Linked DNA regions of Natrinema sp. SYSU A 869. Each later gene encodes a partner of the first gene's protein in a complex. Links are inferred from orthologs where the notes say so. Each region holds a gene or a part of one and is shown in the gene's direction. Other genes may lie near its edges.

The links.
Region 2: the proteins of rnhB (region 1) and K6I40_RS19980 are in contact, whole or in part, in a crystal structure (PDB 3P83), measured with the Archaeoglobus fulgidus proteins. The link is inferred for Natrinema sp. SYSU A 869 from one-to-one orthologs. Residues at the interface, in WP_010878125.1 of Archaeoglobus fulgidus: Ala74, Ile178, Ala179, Ile183, Arg190, Ser195, Asn196, Leu197, Arg198, Gln199, Lys200, Thr201, Leu202, Asp203, Phe205; in WP_010877842.1 of Archaeoglobus fulgidus: Val39, Ala42, Asn43, Val44, Ala45, Met46, Leu125, Asp168, Ser194, Asn218, Tyr219, Pro220, Ile237, Leu238, Ala239, Pro240, Arg241, Ile242, Glu243, Ser244.

Annotation. Positions count from the first base shown.
Region 1 is NZ_CP082249.1:1,502,781-1,513,006, forward strand. The notes cover bases 3,677-6,617. They hold rnhB (ribonuclease HII), read left to right. Parts: upstream 3,677-4,781; coding sequence 4,782-5,453; downstream 5,454-6,617. Other genes in these bases: K6I40_RS15605 (tRNA pseudouridine(54/55) synthase Pus10), read left to right, coding at 3,677-4,733; K6I40_RS15615 (TRIC cation channel family protein), read left to right, coding at 5,558-6,163; K6I40_RS15620 (hypothetical protein), read right to left, coding at 6,199-6,543; K6I40_RS15625 (CPBP family intramembrane glutamic endopeptidase), read right to left, coding at 6,568-6,617. Also shown: tRNA (pseudouridine(54)-N(1))-methyltransferase TrmY, read right to left, coding at 1-150; K6I40_RS15575 (metal-dependent hydrolase), read right to left, coding at 223-780; K6I40_RS15580 (HVO_A0556 family zinc finger protein), read left to right, coding at 890-1,075; K6I40_RS15585 (hypothetical protein), read right to left, coding at 1,154-1,312; K6I40_RS15590 (hypothetical protein), read right to left, coding at 1,448-1,636; K6I40_RS15595 (hypothetical protein), read right to left, coding at 1,644-1,835; more of K6I40_RS15605, read left to right, coding at 3,354-3,676; more of K6I40_RS15625, read right to left, coding at 6,618-7,638; ATP-dependent protease LonB, read right to left, coding at 7,639-9,798; K6I40_RS15635 (nicotinamide-nucleotide adenylyltransferase), read left to right, coding at 10,087-10,226. UniProt on the Methanocaldococcus jannaschii protein: Endonuclease that specifically degrades the RNA of RNA-DNA hybrids.
Region 2 is NZ_CP082249.1:2,385,901-2,396,089, reverse strand. What follows is about bases 4,939-7,842. They hold K6I40_RS19980 (DNA polymerase sliding clamp), read left to right. Parts: upstream 4,939-5,970; coding sequence 5,971-6,714; downstream 6,715-7,842. Other genes in these bases: K6I40_RS19970 (alpha/beta hydrolase), read right to left, coding at 7,200-7,842; K6I40_RS19975 (HalOD1 output domain-containing protein), read left to right, coding at 6,795-7,112; K6I40_RS19985 (hypothetical protein), read right to left, coding at 5,615-5,776; K6I40_RS19990 (23S rRNA (uridine(2552)-2'-O)-methyltransferase), read right to left, coding at 4,939-5,430. In the rest of the region: assimilatory nitrate reductase NasA, read right to left, coding at 1-159; K6I40_RS20005 (twin-arginine translocase subunit TatC), read right to left, coding at 512-1,483; K6I40_RS20000 (twin-arginine translocase subunit TatC), read left to right, coding at 1,625-3,958; K6I40_RS19995 (CopG family transcriptional regulator), read left to right, coding at 4,405-4,581; more of K6I40_RS19990, read right to left, coding at 4,657-4,938; more of K6I40_RS19970, read right to left, coding at 7,843-8,069; DNA primase regulatory subunit PriL, read left to right, coding at 8,309-9,391; K6I40_RS19960 (hypothetical protein), read right to left, coding at 9,464-9,736; K6I40_RS19955 (SWIM zinc finger family protein), read left to right, coding at 9,932-10,189.

The DNA of each region.
Region 1 (10,226 bases):
GACGTCCTCGCGAATGCCGTGGGAGGTGACGAACGCGGCGGTGATCGACCGGCAAAGCGCATCGAGGCGACCGGCCCCGCCTGCGAGGTCGTCCAGCGAGAAGTCGGGCTCCGTGGGCACGTCGTGACCGATGAGTACGAACTGGCGCATACCGGTGGAACGGTGGCCGACGGGATAGCCGCCACGATTCGGCGGCGACCTCGTCTCACCGCTGCCCGTCGATCATGATTTGGTCCCGAATCGCCGCTCGAGTGAGGTGTACATCAGTCCGAGACCGGGCATGCCGTCGCGATACCAGGCGAGGACGGCGACGGCAAACAGTCCGAACTGGATCCACTCGTAGGGCCCCAGCGCGTAGTAGTGAAGGAACGCATCGAGGATGCCGGCGACGGGCGCTTCGGGAGGCTGCTCGAGGACCGGCCACAGGAAGTAGGCGGCGGCAGCGAACTCCCCGGAGAGGACTGCTGGCGGGATGTCCGCGAGGAGATGCGAGCAGTAACCGATGAGGAAGCCGACGCCGATCGCGCGGGCCTCGAGTCGATCCACGACGAGGAGGACGGCCGGCACGAGGAGGGCGACGACGAACAACGAGTGTGCGAGGGTTCGGCCGCCGGGTAAGATTCCGAAATTCCACGCGAGGGGTTTGTCGATCATATCCGGCGTCTGCGAGCCGATGGCGAGCGCAATCGCCGGGGCGGCACGCGGCGGTCGGTCGAATCGCCGGTGGATACCGACGGTGTACAACAGGTAGGCGACGGCGAGGTGTCCCCAAGGCCACATCCCGCGGTGGTACACCGGAGACGGGCATAGGCGCTTCGACTCGAATCACGTCCCGACACTGCATAGGCATGGCAAACCGTTTCCTCGATATCGGGTATGGGATGACTACATGGCGAAATCAGAGTCATCGGACGCCAGCGGTCACCAGCAGTTGCTCACGATGCTCGAGGGGCGGTCCTGTCACCACTGCCCGGACGGTGAACTCGAGCAAGGCCGCTACAAGGACAAGCGAGCGCTTCTCTGTGACAGTTGCGGAACACCACGGGTCCAGGTCTGGTCGCCCCCGCTCGACTAGTCGCTCGTCTATTGCTGACTGCTGACGAAACCCGTGTACGGCTCTTGGCTCCCGCTATCAGTCAGGGCGGAACCGACACTACCGCTCGAGCGCGCCGATCCAGCTATCGTCGCCCCGGACGGCACACCAGTCGCCGTGTGCGTCGTAACATCGCGGATCCATCGCCTTTCCGCAGCGACACCAGTGCTGTGCGTCGCTGGGAACCGATCGGTGACAGAGCGGACAGCGAGCTTTCATGTGAATTGCCACCATAATTCATTACTTAGAGCTTTGTTGTCGGTCGCTAACTCGTTTCGAATCGAGACGGACGACCGACTCGACCGATTTCAGAGCACGACGTTCGACGATCCGAGGAAAAGGGAGGGCGGGACGTCACCGCGATCGCGACCCCGAATAGTCGTGGCCGATAACGAGGGCGAGCGCGTGAATCACCATGAGGCCGACGAACAGTGAGAAGCGGCCCATCGAGTCGATCCCGGCAACGATGACGGGCAGATAGACGATAGGCAACAGGGTACCGAGCCAGAAGCCAACGGCCGTGACGGTTTGGCTCAGATGCATTGGCTGACTAGCGCATCGACTCGAGTGAGATGAAGGAGTCGTCGTGAGCCGCGATCCAGGCATTCATCAGTTCGTCCTCGCTCGCCTCATGGGGGAAGATAGCACACTCATTCGGTGCATCGTCGTTCTCGATGGTGACGTGATCGAGCTCGGCAGTCGATTCCTCGCTGTCTGCTGCGTGGAAGTCAGCGTCGGTCATGGTGTATCAGGCGACGGGTACTCGCGTCGACGACTGCTACCGGTTCTGCTACTATTGTTATCGAGTTGCTAACGGAGCGAATACGGTCGATAGCGTTGGAGTTCGAATCGATTCAGACCGTTCAATCACTCGAAGAAGAACATAACAGATGGTGACGTGTACGACCTCGCTACAGCTCATATCGGGGCTGCAGACGGGAAACCGACAGTGTAACGACTTGTTTTGAACGGTTTGTATCCGGATCAACGGCCGACGAGATCCGCCCTCAAAACACGGTGCACCCGCTACCTCGAGATCGGCGGACGGGCACCGAGGACGACCTTTCGAGTGATCGTCTCACCGTCCCGCCGAAGCCGAATTGCGAGCGTGTCGCCGGGGCTGGTCTCGAGCGCGAGATACGTCGAGAGGGCGTGGCGATCGGGGATCGGCTCGCCGTCCATCGCGAGGATGACGTCGCCGCCGATGGGGATCGATTCGCCGCGGCGCTGGACAGTCCGCGAGGGGGTTTTAGGACATCCTCAGCAGCCGAGCCGTCGAAGACGTTCGTGACGAGGACACCGGTCGCCTCGGAGAGGTCATTCGCCTCAGCGACGAGTCGGTCGACGGTCCTGAGCCTGATTCCCATGTATGAGTGGTCATACGAGCCGTCGTCAACGAGCGACGGGACGACGCGGTCAGCGAGTGCTGCCGAGATGGCGAATCCGATATTGTCGCCCCCATGGGAGTTGATCACCCCGATAACGTTCCCCTCGAGATCGACGAGCGGGCCACCGCTGTTGCCTGGATTGACGGCGGCGTCGGTCTGAATGACGTTCGGGAACGAGAAGCCCCGGTCGGGGAAATGGAGCGTTCGGTCAACGCCGCTGACGATACCCGTCGACATCGAGCCGTCGAGTCCGTAGGGGTTGCCGATCGCGGCAACCTGCTGTCCGACGACGGGACGCTGTTCAGTCAGGGAAAGCGGCGTCACTCCTTTCGGAACGTGATCGACCTCGAGGACAGCCAGGTCGCTGTGGTAGTCACGACCGACGAGCGTGGCGCTCGTCCAGTCGCCGTTGATGTACTGGATGTCGGCCGCCCGGCCGGTCGCGATGACGTGGTCGTTAGTGACGACGTGGCAGTCGTCATAGAGGAAGCCAGAGCCCTGGCCACGACCCTCGGCACCAGTGTTTGGGTCCTCGATACCGAAGACGCGGACCTGCGTGACTGATTCGATGATCGCGTCGTAGAGATCGGTGAAGGCCGAGCCAGCCGCGAGGTTCTCATGGTCAATATTGTACGAGGAGTCACCTTCGATCGAACTCTCGGCCCGTGGCTCGATACAGCCGGCGGCAGCACTAGCAAGTCCGGCGCTCGCAGCGACGAGAACGGAGCGTCGATCCAGTCGGAAATCGTGCATGACCGGGGGATGGGACCCGTCCCATTTGAACCTCCGGACCGACAGCGGGCGCGTTTGAGCACGATCGATCGTCCCCGCGAAGGGAAACGTGTTACCCGCGGCTCCCCGATGCTCGAGACATGATCACGGAAGACGCCCGCGCGTTGCTGGCGACCGGAGCTGTCTGTGACTCCTGTCTGGGGCGGCCCTTCGCCGAGCGGAGCTTCGGGCTGACCAACGCCGAACGTGGCCGAGCGCTGCGGACGACGGTCGCGCTGGCCGACGATGAGGACTTTGAGTCCACCGACCCCGCGGACTGCTGGGTCTGTGAGGGGTACTGCGGCACATTCGATACCATCGCCGAGACGATCGTCGATGCCCTCGAGGGCGTCGACTTCGCCACCTACCAGGTCGGAAGCCGCGTCCCGCCGCTGGTCGAGGAGAACGAACGACTGCTCCGAGAGGACGCGGATCTCGAACCGGATGTCGGCGAATCGATGAAGCGCGAGGTCAACCGCGAAGTGGGACGGCGCGTCGGCGCGATGACCGAAACCGAGGTCGACTTCGACCGACCCGACGTGCTTGCTGTCGTCGATCTCAAGGGGTTCGACCCACTCGAGACCCTCGAGTCGGGCAGCGTCACGGGCCACGCGGTCGACGTCCAGATCAACCCCGCGTTCGTCTACGGCCGCTACCGCAAGCTTGAGCGCGACATCCCCCAGACGGAGTGGCCCTGCCGGGAATGTGGCGGCAGCGGGATCCAGCTGGGCGACGACGGCGAGGAGCCCTGTGACTACTGCGGCGGCTCCGGCTATCTGTACGACACCAGCGTCGAACAGGTCGTCCGCCCGCACGTCGTCGAGGCCATGGACGGCGACGAGGGCACCTTCCACGGCGCGGGCCGCGAGGACGTCGATGCCCGCATGCTCGAGGGCGGGCGGCCGTTCGTCCTCGAAGTGAAACGACCCCGTATGCGCGACCCCGACCCCGAAACGCTCGAGATGGAGATCAACGAGGCCGCCGAGGGCTCCGTCGAGGTCGACAGTCTCCGTCTGGCAACCTACGAGATGGTCGAGCGCGTCAAGGAACACGACGCGAGCAAACGGTACCGGGCCGATGTCGAATTCGCGGAGCCGGTCGACGAGGACGCCTTTGAAGCGGCGTTCGCCGAACTCGAGGGGACGACCGTCGACCAGTACACGCCCGAACGGGTCGATCACCGGCGGGCGGGGCTGACCCGCGAGCGGACCGTTTACGGCATCGACGGCGACCTGCACTCACCGACCGAGGCCGAAGTGCGGCTCCACGGCGAAGGCGGGCTCTACGTGAAGGAACTCATCAGCAGCGACGACGGCCGAACCGAGCCGAGCTTGGCGGGCCTGCTCGAGACCGATGCCGAGGTGACGTCGCTGGACGTGACCGCCGTCGAAGGGGAATCTGAGCCGTTCGAACTCGAGGAGTTCTTCCTGGACGAGCCGCGAGCGGCTCGCGACGACGAGGTCGCGGAGACGGCCGACTGATCGAACCGAGTCGCAACGGCTTTCCTCCCGGCATCCGACCCACAGCGTATGCCATTCGGCGTCGACGAGGCCGGCAAGGGGCCCGCACTGGGGTCGATGTTCGCGGCGGCTGTCTATCTCGAGGAACCCGACGAACTCCCCGACGGAATTCGGGATTCGAAGCGGCTCGCGCCGGAGCGTCGCGAAGAACTGGCGGCGATCCTGCAGAGCGACGATCGGGTTGCGGTCGGCATCGCCGAAATTACACCGGCGCGGATCGACGCCCCCGAGACCGACATGAACTCGCTCGCGGTCGCGGCCCACGCCGAGGCGATTGAGGGGGCGGCCGACGACCTCAAGCGTGCTGCTGACACGACCGATTCGCTTTCAGGACTCTGTGACGCCTGCGATACCGACGCCGAGCGCTTCGCTCGGCGGGTTACCGACGCCTGCTCGCTCGAGGCCCTCTCCGTCGACGCACGCCACGGTGCCGACGACGACTCGCCGCTCGTCGGAGCGGCCAGTATCGTTGCCAAGGTCGAACGCGATGCCCACGTCGCCGCCCTCGCCGACGAGTACGGGGAGATCGGTAGCGGCTATCCGGGTGATTCGACTACCCGCGAGTTCCTCGCGTCCTACGTCGACGAACACGGCGATCTCCCACCGTTTGCGCGAGAATCGTGGTCGACCTGTGAAGACGCGCTCGCCGCGGCCGAACAGACCGGGCTCGAGCAATTTTAGCGGTGAGTCGGTTCGATGCGTAGCGCTCAAGGCGCTCGCAGGTCTGGACGAAACCAGTGAAAGAAGGGTTGGCCGTGGCGGCGGTCGTCGATCCGTTCGCCGCGATGAACGCGATTGGACTCGTCGCCTTCGCCCTGGTCGGGGCGACCAAGGCGATCCGCGAGGAGTTCGACCTGTTCGGCGTCACCGTCGTTGGGCTTGTCACGGCGTTCGCCGGCGGAGCGACGCGAGATATCCTCGTCAATCGGGTTCCGTTAGCGCTCCAATCGCCGATCGAGATCGGCCTCGGACTGTTCGGCGTGGCCCTGGCAATCGGAGTGAGCGTCGCCCTCGAATCGGCGGACGACCATCCGATTACGCTGCTTTTCGACGCCGTCGGACTCGCCGCGTTCACCACGGCCGGTGCCATCGTCGCAACCGACGTCGGCGTCTCGGGCTTCGGCGTCGTTACGATCGCAACGATCAATGCGGTCGGTGGCGGGGCGTTCGCGGACATCCTGCTGGACCGATCGCCGTTCATTCTGCTCGAGGACTTCTATGCGAGTTGCACGGTGCTCGGCGGTGGGACGTACTGGGCCGTCGTCCTCCTCGGCGGCTCCGGGAGCGTCGCCGCAGCGGTCTGTGCAGCGGTGACAGTCGGAACGCGCATCGTCGCCGTCACCTACGGCTGGACGCTTCCCCCAGCACAGGTGCTTCGGACGAGCGCGTGATCGACGACCGGTAGCCCATAGGTTGCCATACTCGTTCAGTTCGCACGCCAGACCGCATAGATGTAGCAGCCGACCCCGAGAAAGACCAGCAGTGACGAGAGCCTGTCGACGGCGGCCGATCGCGTGAGGACGGCACCGAAGGTCAACACGCCGCCCGCGACGAGACAGCCCGCGGCCACGGTCAGCGCAGATCGCGGTTCTGACCGCTGCTCATACAGCATCGCTCCCACGGCGATCGCGATGATTCCAAAGCCGAATTCTGTGACAGTCGCCGCAAGTGGATCGTTCGTGATCGTCGCGTAGGCTAACACGGCGAAGTAGCCCAGAATCAGCGCAGTGATCGCTCGAGAGCGGGCCGTCGACCCGGCAGTCATGTCCATACCCCACGCAGCCGCTCCCAACCCTTAGCCTTCGAGGGTTTCCGCCCACTCGAAACCCAGTCCCTCGTGGACGACGAACTCGAGAGCGTTGATGAGGTAGTGAGCGATGACGACGACCAGCAGGCTCCCGGTGACGATGAAGACGGCCGCGAGGATGAATCCGAGGAGGCCGGTGACGACGATACCGACCGAACCCTGCATGCCGTGGCCGAGCGCAAACGCGACGGACGAAACGACCGCGAGCAGCCAGGGCGAGAGCCCGTAACCAGCGGCGGGGACGCCGATCAGCGCAGCCCGGAAGAGGAACTCCTCGAAGAAGGCGATGATCGGGAGGACACCCAGTAACAGGATGAGCCACCCCTCGAGCGAGTCGGGCGATAACAGTTCCCGGAGGTCCTCATCGTGGTCGAACCCGAAGTGGGTCGCGGCCGCTGCGGCGAGTTCGTTCGCGACGTAAAAGGCGACCCCGGCGGCCGTCCCCCAGAGCAGTCCCGTTCGGAAGGACGCGATGGAGAACTCAATTCCGAGCGCCGACGGCGGAATCGCCGTATAGACTGCCGCACCGAGCAACACGAGCGCGAATAAGCCCTGTGAGAAGGCGACGTTCGCGAGGACCATCCCGGTCGACAGCGAGTCCGGATCGACGCCGCGGTCGGTCGGCCGTCGCCGATCGACGCGCTCGCGATCGTCCTCGATGGCCGCGTCGTGCGCTTCGCTCGAGGTCGTGGGTTCGACGCCGCTCCCGTCATCGTCGGCGGTACCTGCAGTGCCCGCGTTTGGCTCCGGGTTAGGGTTCAGCGGATCGTCAGCCGCCCGCGCGTCTCGGAGCGAATCGTGACCCGTCGGTGCGGCAGAGTTGCCGTCTGAATCAGATGCCGGCTCGTGGGTCTGCGGGCTCGAGTCGGACGTCTGGTCGCTGAAGTCGGACGTCTGGTCAGTAGAATCGGCGTTGGCCTGACCGTCGACTGGCCCGCTGGCACCGTCGCTGGTATCGGTTTCACCGTCGGTGAATGCGGATTGCGTCAGATGCGATAAAACGAGCAGTAATACGAGGACGACGCCCGTTATGCCGACGAACGTCGTCCACTGGGGCATTTACTGTGGGCTCGGATTCGAGCCGCCGGCGGAGCCGACAGTGCCCTGGTCGAACGCCGTGCCGGTGATCGACTTGAGGCGGTCGACCAGCGAGTCCTTCTTGGGTTCGCCCATCAGGGCGACGTCCAAGACCTCGCTGATATTCGAGCAGGGGATGATTTCGACCATCTCTTCGTACTCGTCTTCGATCATCACGTCCTGTTCGTTCGCTTCGGGGATGATGACCTTCGTACAGCCGGCCTTCGCGGCGGCTTCGATCTTGTGGGTGACCCCACCGACCGGGAGCACGTCGCCCCGTACTGACAGCGAGCCGGTCATCGCAACCGACTGGTCGACCGGGATGTTCTCGAGGGCACTGATGACGGCGGTCGCCACCGTGATGGAGGCAGAGTCGCCGTCGACGCCCTGTTGACCGGCCTGGACGAACTGGATGTGGATGTCCTTCTCCGAGAGATCCACGTCGGAGAACTTCTTGATGATCGCGGAGACGTTCTGGACTGACTCCTCGGCCATCTCCTTGAGTTGGCCGGTAGCGATCACCTGACCGCCACCCTGCGCGGGCGCAATCTCGGCCATGACGGGGAGCATGATCCCGGAGTCCTCGCCCATGACGGCGAGGCCGTTGACGCGTCCCTCGACACCGCCTTCGTTGACCTGCAGTTCGTAGTCCTTGCGGCGCTCGATGTAGTCGTCGGCGAGTTGCTGTTCGATCGATCGCGAGCGGCGCTTGGCCTGCAAGACGTCGTCGCGGGTAGTGTTCTCGCGGTCCTCGGCGCGAGCGATGTCTCCCGCAACGCGAACCAGCCCACCGAGGCTGCGGAACAGCAGCGTGAGGTGGTTCTTCCGGCCCGAGCGACGTTTCGCCTCGAGGATGACTTCCTCGACGGCGTCGTCGGTGAAGTGTGGCAGGCGGCCGTCGCGTTCGACCTCCTGAGCGATGAAGCGGGCGTACTTGCGCCGCATCTCGGGGGTGTCCTCGATGGTGTCGTCCATGTAGACCTCGTACCCGTAGCCCTTGATCCGGTTGCGGAGCGCGGGGTGCATGTTCTCCATGGCGTCGAGGTTCCCGGCAGCGACCATGATGAAGTCACAGGGGACGGGTTCGGTCTGGACCATCGCGCCCGAGGAGCGCTCGGACTGGCCTGTGATGGAGAACTCGCCTTCCTGAATGGCCGTCATCAGCTTCTGCTGTGTCCGGATGTCGAGCGTGTTGATCTCGTCGACGAACAGCACGCCCTTGTTGGATTTGTGGATCGAACCGGGTTCGACGCGGTCGTGAGACGGCGTCTCCATGCCACCGGACTGGAAGGGGTCGTGGCGAACGTCGCCCAGCAGTGCGCCAGCGTGGGCACCGGTCGCGTCCTCGAAGGGCGCGACGCGCTGATCGCCGTTGTTGACGATCATGTTGGGCACCATCGCATCCGTGCCACGAGAGGTGTAGCGGAAGATCAGCCAGATGATCCCTGCTGCGAGAATGCCGAGCAGGATTTGTCCGCCTACCAGAAGCGCATACCCGATGACGACGGCGATAATGATCCACATCAGAATCGATCGCATCTGGTTGCGCTTGCGGGCTTCTTCCTTGTGGGCGTCGATGATCTGTTCGCCCTTTCCGGCGGGAACGGTTCGGACCTTCGGCTCGTTGCCGTCGTCGGGATTGTGGTAGACTAAAACGTCCTGGAGATCCTCCTTGGGAAGCAGTTGGCTCATCGCCTTCGCCAGCATCGACTTGCCAGTCCCCGGCGAGCCGATCATCATGACGTGCCGTCGCTGCTTCGCCGCCTTGATAATGATATCTCGCGCTTCGTCCTGGCCGATGACCTGATCGACGAGCCGATCGGGGACTTCGATGTCCGCCGTCGAATCAATTTTCAGACCGCCCAGCAGATCATCCTCGGCGATCTCATCGTCGACCTCGACGCCGGGATCGACCTCGACCGTACTGCCGAGGTCCTCGACGGTCTCGATGTCGTCCTCCTCCTCGTCGGATGACGGCTCGAACTCGTCGATTGGATCGTCGACGTCGTTACGACGGTCACCGTCCTCCTCGAGCGGCGACCGGTCTCCCTGACGCTCGGGTTGCTCGGCGGGGTCGTCCCCGTCGGGAGCAGTGTCCGAAGCGTCTTCGGGAGGGTCGTCAACGTTCGTATCGTTACTCATAGAACTCTGTTCGGTACCTGATTCGAAGGGATTGCGACTGATATACTTTCTCCATGCGGAGGATGGTGTCAGTCGCTGATACCGGGTGGAACAGCGGTCGACAGCGGAAATCAGCCGATGGAGACAGTTTCTTTAATCCATATTTACCACTAGCGGAATATATAGTTGCGTGACCAGTCGTGATCGAACAGTGTCAGAGCGAACGGGGAGTTGGTGTCACCGCCGTTCGACCGGTCGGCTTGAGGTAAACTCGCCACGCTTAAGCGCTGTGCCCGAGCAGTGTCCGGCATGACTCGGGGGTTCTACATCGGTCGCTTTCAGCCCTTTCACAACGGCCACCGAAGCATGGTCGAGCAAATCGCCGAGGACGTCGACGAACTCGTCCTCGGGATCGGGAGCGCCGATGACTCACATACCGTCCGCAACCC
Region 2 (10,189 bases), 880 kb from region 1 along the record:
GGTCAGCCACTCGCCGTCCGGATCGGCGGTCTCGCTGACACCACGCTGACACGCCAGACCCTGATTGACCGGGTGACTGGGGTCGCCGCGGACGGTCTCGAGCCCGTACCCCCGCTCGGGAGTCTGCTGGACGTGACCGCAGCCGACCGCACACCGCATACACGTGGTCGGTACGAGGTCGGTCACGGCATCCACCCCGCCGTATCGGGCCAAATGGAACTATATGATTTACAATCACGCCCATCCGAGAGCGATTGGCACAACATCATTCAAATGTTCACAGAATAGGAGAACATATGAACCCACTAAACGGTAATCGTTTACGAACCGTGTATTTTCCACCCGGAAGGGCGGAGAGTCCACAATATGCGAACGGATAGAAACAATATAAGGCCATTATATGACGGGCTCCCCCACTATCGGGCGGACGAATGTCCACGAAATTTCGGACGCTGTGACTGATTAACACGGTCCGATTCAGATAAGCAAACAGCGACGGACTCGAGCGAGGTTACTCCCGCCCGACCCACTTGAGGACGAACAGCGTCCCCTCGAACAGCAGGATCATCGTGACGGCGACGAGGATTGGAGCCATCATCGTCGGGTCCATCGTAAACATGAACGAAAGCCCCGCGAAGGCCGCCCAGAAGTACAGCCGCTTCTGGGCCAGCCAGCGACGGGTCGTCACGCCCATCATGATCGCCAGCATGATGAACAGCGGAATCTGGAAGACGATCGCAAGGAAGCCCGTCAGCGTGATAATCAGGTCGAACGTCTCGCCGAGCGCGTACGCGATTTCCGCGCTGCCCTCGGCGTAGTAGGTGAAGTACTCGAAGAGGATTGGGAGGACGAGCACGTACGAGAACACCATCCCGCCCGCCGCCAGCACGACGCTCGTCGGCACGGCCGCAAGGTAGTACTTTCGCTCGTTAGGGTACAGTCCCGGCCGCATGAATAGGTAACACTCGTAGACGAACGCCGGTAGCGCGAGCATGATCCCCAACAGCGAGGAGATCTTGATCCGGGTCAGCCACAACTCGAGCGGATGGTAGACGTGTGGCGGCGGCACCTCGCTGATCTCGTAGGGGAAGACGTTGAACCAGACGAACTCGATGGCCTGGGAGGCCCACAGCAGGCCGATCGCCGTCCCGCCGGCTCCGAACAGGAGGACGACCGCCAGCCTGAGGACCATCTCCTCGATGTGGTCCGCCAGCGGCATCTCCTCGTCGTCCGGCGGCGTCGAGATCCCGCCGATATCGTCGTCGGACTCGGGATAGGTCGGCTCGGGGTTGTGCCGATCACCGACGACACCTTCGCCGTCGGTCTCGAGACTGGGTCCGTCCGCGTCGTTGCCCTCGGCCGACCCGTCTCCGGGATCGGGGTCGGGGTCGGACGCGTCGGCGACTGGCCGTCGCTCGTCAGGGTCGCCCCCTGACTCTCGGGGGCCCTCGACATCGCGGTCGTCGCCCGGCTCGTCCGACATCTACAGGGTACTGATAGGGCACTGGTTATAGGCCTTTTTCTTACGGACCCCCTGTCGAAAGAGAGAGGGCCGCTCGAGCGGCCCTCGAAGCGCGTACCCACACGAAAGGTTGATAACTGGATGTCAGTTACCGTCTACCCAATGAGTTCTGCCGTCGACGAGGACACTGCCAAGGCCCTCAATACCGGCCGGGAGACGATCGGCGCACTACTCTCGGGTGCGCAACAGCACCTCCAGAAGGTATTTATCGTCTTTCTCTTGGGCTTCGTCGGTTCCTTCTACGCGCTGCGCGTGGTCGTCTGGGACTTCCTCAAGGCGACCGCGAAGGGCAAGATGGGCCAGGAAGTCGCTGGCTCGACCGATGTCATTACCCGAACACCGTTCGAGGTGATCCTACTTCAGGCGAAGATCGGCATGGTTGCGGGGATCATCGTCGCGATCCCGGCCTTGCTCTTTTTCTCTCGGAAAGCGCTCCGCCGTCGCGGCTACACCAGCGCCATCCCGATCTCAAAGGGCTACATCGCCGGGTTCGTCGTGATGTCACTGTCGTTGTTCATGGCAGGTGTCATCTACGCCTACAGTATCTTCTTCCCGTACGCCTTCGGATTCCTCGCGGGGAACGCCGTCAGCGCCGGCGTCAAACCCAGTTACGGGATTACCGAGTTCACCGAGTTCATGGCGCTGCTGACGCTATCGTTCGGACTCGCCGCCCAGCTTCCGCTGTTGATGGGCGTGTTGTCCTACACCGAGATCATTCCCTACGAGACCTTCCGCGACAAGTGGCGACACGCCGTCGTCGGAATCGTCATCTTCGGGGCCCTGTTCTCGCCGCCGGATCCGTTCACGCAGGTCATGTGGGCGATACCGATGGTCGTCCTCTACGTCTTCAGCCTCGGGCTGGCTAAGGTCGTCACCAACGTCCGACGGCGCGGCGCGGCGAAATCCGCTGGGACGGGGACGGCCCACGTCAAGCGTCGTCTCCTCCAGTTCGGTGGCGTCCTCGCCATCGTCGCTATCGGGATCACTACCGCCGTCAATCAGGGCGGCTTCGGCTACCTCCGCGAGTCGGTCTATCCAACGTTCCCGTCGTGGCTGCGACCCAGCGGAACGACCGGTCTCGAGGCGATGGCGATCGAACACGGCCTCCTCGGTGAGGTCGCGGTCGGTCTGTTCGTCGCCGCTGCTGTCGGCTTCGTCGTCCTGCTGGGCTACACGATTCACGTGCTCCAGCAGCCCGTCTACCCGCGACAGGACAACATTCGACGGGCCGATTCCCACGAAGACGTCGACTTCGAGACGCTCGAGACCGAGGACATCGACGACGTTCCGACGGGAGTCTTCCGGACCATGAGCGAGGAACAGGCCCTCGAATACTCCCGGCAGGCCATGTACGACGACGACCGGATGAAGGCCGAGAAAATCCTCGATCGCTTCGATACAGTCCAAGAGGCGATGGATGGCGAGGACGAGACGGCGGACGCGGGAGATGCGGCCACAACGGGTGGGGCCGGTGCGGATGGAGATGACGAGAGTCTCTTCGCGAGCACCGCGGCCGGCATGCTTGACCCGTTTACCGAGGAGGAGACGGACGAAGACGACATCGGCGGCTACGCCTACGACATCGCCTTCATCTTCAACAGTCTCACCTCGAAGGTGTTCCGCATCGTCGGGCTCTTCATGGTCGTCATGGGCGGGACCTTCTTCTGGCTCTACTCGGGCGGTCTCGGAGACGTCCTCAGGCTCTTCCTCGATCGGGTTCCCCGTCACGTGCTCGAGGAGGTCGTCGAGGAGGGCGCCGATCCGAGCACGATGAGCCTCGGCGAACTCATCGAGGCGATGGACATCGTCATCGCCTTGAATCCGGTCGAAGTGCTCATCTTCGAGGCAAAGGTAAGTGCCCTTGCCGGCATTATCGCCGCGTTGCCGCTACTACTGTTCTACGCTTGGCCGCCCGCCAAGGAGCGCGGTCTGGTCTACGGCGACCGTCGCACGTTCGTCGTCTGGGGCGGCGGTCTACTGGCCGGCTTCGCCGTTGGGACCTATCTCGGATTCTTCTGGATCGCGCCGACGATCATTTCGTATCTGGTCTCGGACGCGATCAGCAACGGAATGGTCATCTCCTACCGGATCAAGAGCTTCTTCTGGCTCGTGATCTTCACCACCGTTGGGATCGGCTTCCTGCTGAACATCATCGTTACGATGGCGCTGTTCCATGTCGGTGGCATCGTCAGCTACCACTCAATGCTCGAGCGCTGGCGGCCGCTCGTCGTCGGCATCTTCGTCATCGCCGCCTTCTTCAGCCCGAAGGGGATCCTCATGATGCTCATGTTCGCGATCCCGATCTCGGCCACGTACCTGCTCGGCCTCGCCGTCCTCTACGTCCTCACCGGCGGCGGCCGGCTGTTCGGCGGTGGCGGTGACGGCTCGGCGGCCGAACCCGACGCTGAAGACGCCGGTGCGGCCGTCACGGAGTAATGACCTTCTCCGTACGTCGGTGAAAATCGTTCTCGAGATGCGGCTCGATTGGGAATAGCTGTTCAGTATAGATAACCGACATATTACCCCAGACCGGCCAACCGACGGCGGTGGCGCGTACTGGCGGTCGGCCGAACGCCAGTGAGGGCGGCCGCCGATACTGCGCGTGGTCTTCGTGAACACAGTGAACGAAGGCTTTGTCAGAGCTTGCTCTGACAGTGGATGAGCGAGCGACGCTGGAGCGAGCGAATCGGTTGGGGAGGGAGCGGCGATTCCCTGTTGCCACGGTAGCAGGACGCTTTGGCTCACTCAGTCTCCTCAGAATCCACTGCTCCGTTCACACCGTACCGAACGAGCGAGGAATCGAGCGCCGTCTCGAGGGGAACGCCGGATCTGTGCAATCAACTACTGTTAAGTCGGCGACTTGCGAACGTCTAGCCAGACTGATGCCCAAGATCAGCGTCGAAATCCCACAGGAACTCCTCAACGATTTGGACGACCACGTCGGTGAGGACGGCAAGTTCGTCAACCGTAGCGACGCGATCCGATCGTCGATCCGGAAGAATCTAGATATCTTAGACGAGATCGACAAACGCCACGACCGCCTCGAGGACCAGGAATAGCGGACCGGTCGGTGGAAAAGCAGAACGGGCGGTCCAGAACGCAGCGCGATCGGCGCAGACCGGCGAGATGCAGATTCAGTCCTGGTCGATCCGCTGGGCGAACCCGAAGTTCGGCTTGACATCCTCGACGCGGACAGTGACGGTCTCGCCCTCTTCAGTGTCAGGGACGAATAGTCGGTAGCCGTCGACTGAGGCCATACCGTCGCCCTCGTTCCCGACGCTTTCGATCTCGACCTCGAGTTCGTCGCCCGGCCGCACGGTCGCGGTGAGCCGGCCCTTTCCGATGAAGTAGATCTCGGAGGATTCGTCGCGGCTGGCCTTCGGCGAGGTTGCGCGGACGTACTGGAACTTCTCCTCGACATCGGCCCGGAAGTCGTCGACATCCGGCCCTTCGAAGACCTTCACGATGAAGTCCCCGCCGCTATCGAGGAGGTCGGCGGCGGTCTCGAAGGCCTGTCGCGCGAGGTGCAGCGAGCGGGCCTGATCGAGCGAGTATTCTCCGGACATGTTGGGTGCCATGTCCGAAATCACGACGTCGACAGGGCCGCCGGCGGCGTCGATAACCCGATCGCGGGTCTTGTCCTCGGTCATGTCCCCGCGGAGCGTCTCGACGTTATCGTGATCGTCGAAGTCTTTGATCCGCTGGAAGTCGACACCGATGACGTTCCCCTCGGGGCCGACTTCCTCGGCGGCGACCTCGAGCCAACCGCCGGGGGCTGCGCCCAGGTCGACGACCGTGTCGCCGCGGTCGATAACGTTCTCGAGGTCGGCGAGCTGTTTGAGCTTGTAGGCCGCTCGAGAGCGATAGCCTTCCTGTTTCGCCTTGTTGTAGTAGTGGTCTTTTGCCATGAGTCGTTCCTCACGTGGTCGCAGTCTCGTGTGATTCGGAGCGGAGACTGCCGACGACCCGATCCGGGTGCCGTCGCCGTCACTCGGGACGGTCGTCGTATTCGTACCACGGGTACGGACCAGAAGCGGAAAGACCTGCTGAAAACGATTCGCGGCGCAACACCGCCTGCTCTGGACACTCCCGTCATCTGACATCCTCTTTGGGATCGATTTCGGACACCGGGTCGCCGTCCGCCACATTGTCCGGGTCGACGTCGTCGCGATCCGTCGAGTCGCGGTCGTCGCCGGTGGTTTCGTCGTCGCGGGAGCCCGTGTCCGGTGCCTCCGTCTCGTCCGGCGATTCCATCTCGTCGGCCGGAACGACGCGATCGGCGAGATTACTGACAACGAGATCCGGTTACGCGACGAATACTGAGTGATGGTGAGAACCCGACCCACTGTCAAACGACCGAACGAAACAGCTCGCAATCTGCCGACTACGAGCCCCCGCCCGCGCGTAAAGGGTGGCTTTTTATGTCGACCGTCCGTACGCCGAGCTATATGTTCAAGGCCATCGTGAGCGCCGAAACGCTCACCAGCGCGCTCGATTCAGTGAGCGTCCTGGTCGACGAGTGCAAGATCCACCTCGAGGAAGACGGGCTGGAAATCCGGGCCGTCGACCCCGCGAACGTCGGGATGGTCGACCTCTCGCTCGATGCGGCTGCGTTCGAGTCCTACGAAGCGGACGGCGGGCTGATCGGCGTCGACCTCTCGCGGCTCGAGGATATCGCTGGCATGGCCGACTCCGGCCAGCTCATCCAGCTCGAACTCGATGAGGAGACCCGAAAGCTCCACATCCAGATCGACGGACTCGAATACACGCTCGCGCTCATCGATCCCGACTCCATTCGACAGGAGCCCGACATTCCGGATCTCGATTTGCCTGCGGAGGTCGTCCTCGAGGGTAACGACGTCAACCGCTCGGTGACCGCAGCCGACATGGTCTCCGACCACATCGCGCTCGGCGTCGACGAGACTGAGGAATACTTCTACGTCGACGCAGAGGGCGACACCGACGACGTCCACCTCGAACTCACCCAGGAGGATCTGATCGATATCCAGATCGGTCCCGCTCACTCGCTGTTCTCGCTGGACTATCTCAAGGACATGAACAAGGCGATTCCCAAGGACACGGAGGTCACGCTGGATCTCGGCGAGGAGTTCCCCGTCAAGATCTACTTCGGCTTCGGTGAAGGACAGGGACAGGTCACCTACATGCTCGCGCCGCGCATCCAGAGCGAGTAACGCCGACCGCTGCCGGCGATCACTTAATACGTTAATATAGGAAGGGGAGTGGCTACTGGGCTACTCGCGGACGTCAGCGTATGCCTACTACGAATGATTCGACGGACGAATCGGAGCCAGCAGATGTCAGGTTCGTCTCGACGTTCGATCCCGATGGCGACCGGCCGAGCGAGACCATCGTCACTGCCGTCGCGACGCTGTGCGGATCGGATCCGACCGAACTCGCGCCGCTGTACGAGGTCGTCGATCCGGACGCACTCGACTCCTTCGTCGAGCACGCCCAGCGGGCCGCCGACGTCGACACCCACCGGGTGCGGTTTACTTACGAAGAGTTCGACATCGGCGTCCGGACTGACGGCGAAATTCGGATTCGGGATACTACCGCGACGGCCAGTTGAGACAGCGGCCAGTTCTCACTCCCGGCCGCTGCATTCGGTTCGTCTCCTCAGTTCCCGTCGAAACCGTCCGTCTCGTTCGCGTCCAGTCTAGTCCTGCTCCTCGAGAAACTCGAGCAGCATCTCGTTCACTCGATCGGCGTCCTCGATAAAGAAGAGGTGTGAGCCACCTTCGACGAGTTCGAGACGGCTGTCCGTGATCTTCTCCCTGAGCAGTCGCGCGTTCTCCACGGGGACGACCTGATCGGCCGTCCCGTGGAGGATCAGCGTCGGGGTCCGAAGCCCGTCGAGGCGGCCACTGACATCGAAGTTTTGGACGGCGGCGGCCTGAGCCTCGCGGGCGGGATCGTCGGCGTCCTGCTCGAGTCGCCACTCGAGGATCCGATCGATGAGATGCGGGTTCCGGTTGGTGAACCGCTCGTTGAACGCGGGCCGCATCCGGTGGCGGAGCGTCTCTCGCTCGCTCGCCCCGTCGGGCGTGTCGAACATGTGTTCTTGCGTCTCGTCGGGGACCGGTGCCGCGTCGGGGCCGCCGTGGGACGTACAACACAGTGTGAGCGACTTCGCCCGGGAGTACTCGATCGCGTAGCGCTGGGCGATCATCCCGCCCATGCTCGCGCCAACGATGTGGGCGTCGTAAATCCCTACATCGTCGAGGACGGCCTCGAGGTCGGCCGCCAGCCCACCAATTGAGTAGCCAGCCAGTTTAAGGAGGACCAGGCCGCGAAGTGTCCCGGGAAGCCGCGGAACGAGCGGCGGGAGGCCAGTGTCCGAGCGGCCGGTGCCCCGATTGTCGGGGGCAATAATGTCGTACTCGTTGGCGACGGCCTCGCGTTGCCAGCGCCACATCCACCGACCGAACCCGAGTCCCTGCACGAACACGACCGGTGCCCGGCCGTCTCCATCGCTCTGATCGTACTCGTAGTAGATCGACACGCCATCTCTCGTCGCCTGTGGCATACTCGAGACGACGTGTCGAACACCCTTGAAATCGATCCTCGAGTGGGGAGCGATGAGACCGTCGGTCGCTGGCGACATCGATCGACCGTCCGCGCCGGTAATACAATTTTACCACCGGTGTGATGGCCGGCTATCGGTGACGATTGACGCCGGTATCGGAGCGACGAGACGAACGGCCTGATAAAGAACGATTGGGATAATCAGCGCGTTTATCCCGCGGGAGTAATATTCTTTTACCGATGCAGCGACTCCACGCCCGGTACCCGTTTCTCGAGGCGGCCCGCGAGGCCGTCGCGACGGAGGCGGTCGATCTGGCGACCGTCGTCGAGCAAGATCGGGCGGTCGTCAACCGCGCGCGCCAACGTGTTATTACCGCAATCGAAGCGGGGTCGACCGGTGAGACACACCGCGACGCCCGCATCGAGTTGCTCTCCTACCCGGTCGCACGGGTGCTCGTCTCGATGGTCGGCGAACGCGTGCTCGTGCGCAAGTACGCTCGCGCCGAGGCCGCGACGGCCTACGAGCGGTTTACGGCCGACATGGCCGATACGACCGAACTGAAGAGCATCGAGTCGACGGGGCTGGCACTCGAGGACTTACTCGCCGAGTTCGACTTGCGAGACGACATCCGTGAATCGAGCGACAGCTACCGGATCGACGTTGGTACCTACCTGCCGCTGGCCGAAGACCTGTGGGACGACGGGTGGCAACTCGTGAATCAGCCATTGGACGCGGGCAACGTTCCCGTCGACGAGGACGAACTTCTTACGCTCCTGCGGGAGGCGATCCGAGGCCGCATCGAGGATGGGCTACCGTTCGAGGTCCCCGAGACCATCGCGACCGGACTCGAAGACGACGCCGATGAGATCCGCGAGGTGCTGGCCGATCTCGATCTCACTCAGGACATCGACACCGTCGTTCCGGACCTGTTCCCGCCGTGTATGAAGGCGCTGCTCGATCAGATCCAGAAGGGCGAACACCTCTCCCATCACTCTCGCTTCGCGATCACTGCCTTCCTCACGAGTATCGGGATGAACACCGACCAGATCGTCGACCTCTATCGGGTCAACTCGTCGTTCGGCGAGGAGATGACTCGCTATCAGACTGACCATATCCGCGGGGACAGTTCGCCGACGGAGTACTCCGCACCCTCCTGTGCGACCATGCAGTCCTACGGCGACTGCGTGAACAAGGACGATCTCTGTGAGCGCATTCCCCACCCGATGGCGTACTACGAGCAGCGGATCGACGACGCCGACGACGAAGAACTCGAGGACTGGCGAGAAGTTGAGGACGACGGCCAGTCCGCGAGCGGGGACTGACCTGATTAACGGAGTCGGACCGTCGAGCAGACGTGACGTCAGCCGACGACGGATGAAAACGTACTGTCGGTCTCAGACCGTTCCCTGCGCGTCTCCGTTGTCGTCATCGTCGGTCGCGTCGAGACCGTCCTCGGCGTCGTTCAGGACGTAGGCTAGCCCGATGCCGACCGCAGTCATTAGGAAGATAAAGCCGATGATCACGCCGACAAGCATCTGCGCACCTTCGGGCGAGAGCGTGCTGTTCTCGGCTCCGTAGGAGGACCCGATGGCGACCATGGATGCCAGCATTACGGCGACGGCAGCGACGGCCGCGACGATTTCGATGACCTGTTCGCGTTCGACCATTGACTGATCGCTTTCTCCGGCCCGGTGAAAAGCGCTTCGAAGGGGGCCTCGAGCAGTCATCAGGAGCGATCGTTCCTCGGTGGTCGCTATCGTATAAACGGCGCACTTGCTGTTGCAGGCGAGGTCGTTATTGCCCTCGATACCCTAACAACATCGAATAGCCAGCCGACTAGCGATTTCCCCGTCGACGCACCCATGAAAACAACAGCGTCACCGAAAGCACCGCTGCCAGTACCGTCGCCAGACCACCTCACGAAGCGATCGCGCCGAGCGCGCACCGAGCCGATGTCGGTGCTCCCGCTGGGTGACGGCCTCTATGAGGTCGAGTCCGCGAGCGACCACACCTATCTCGTCGATCTCGAGGCGGGCAGATGTACCTGTCCGGATCACGTCTTCCGCAAGGCTCGCTGCAAGCACGTTCGCCGGGTCGCGATCGAGATCACGGAAGGGCGC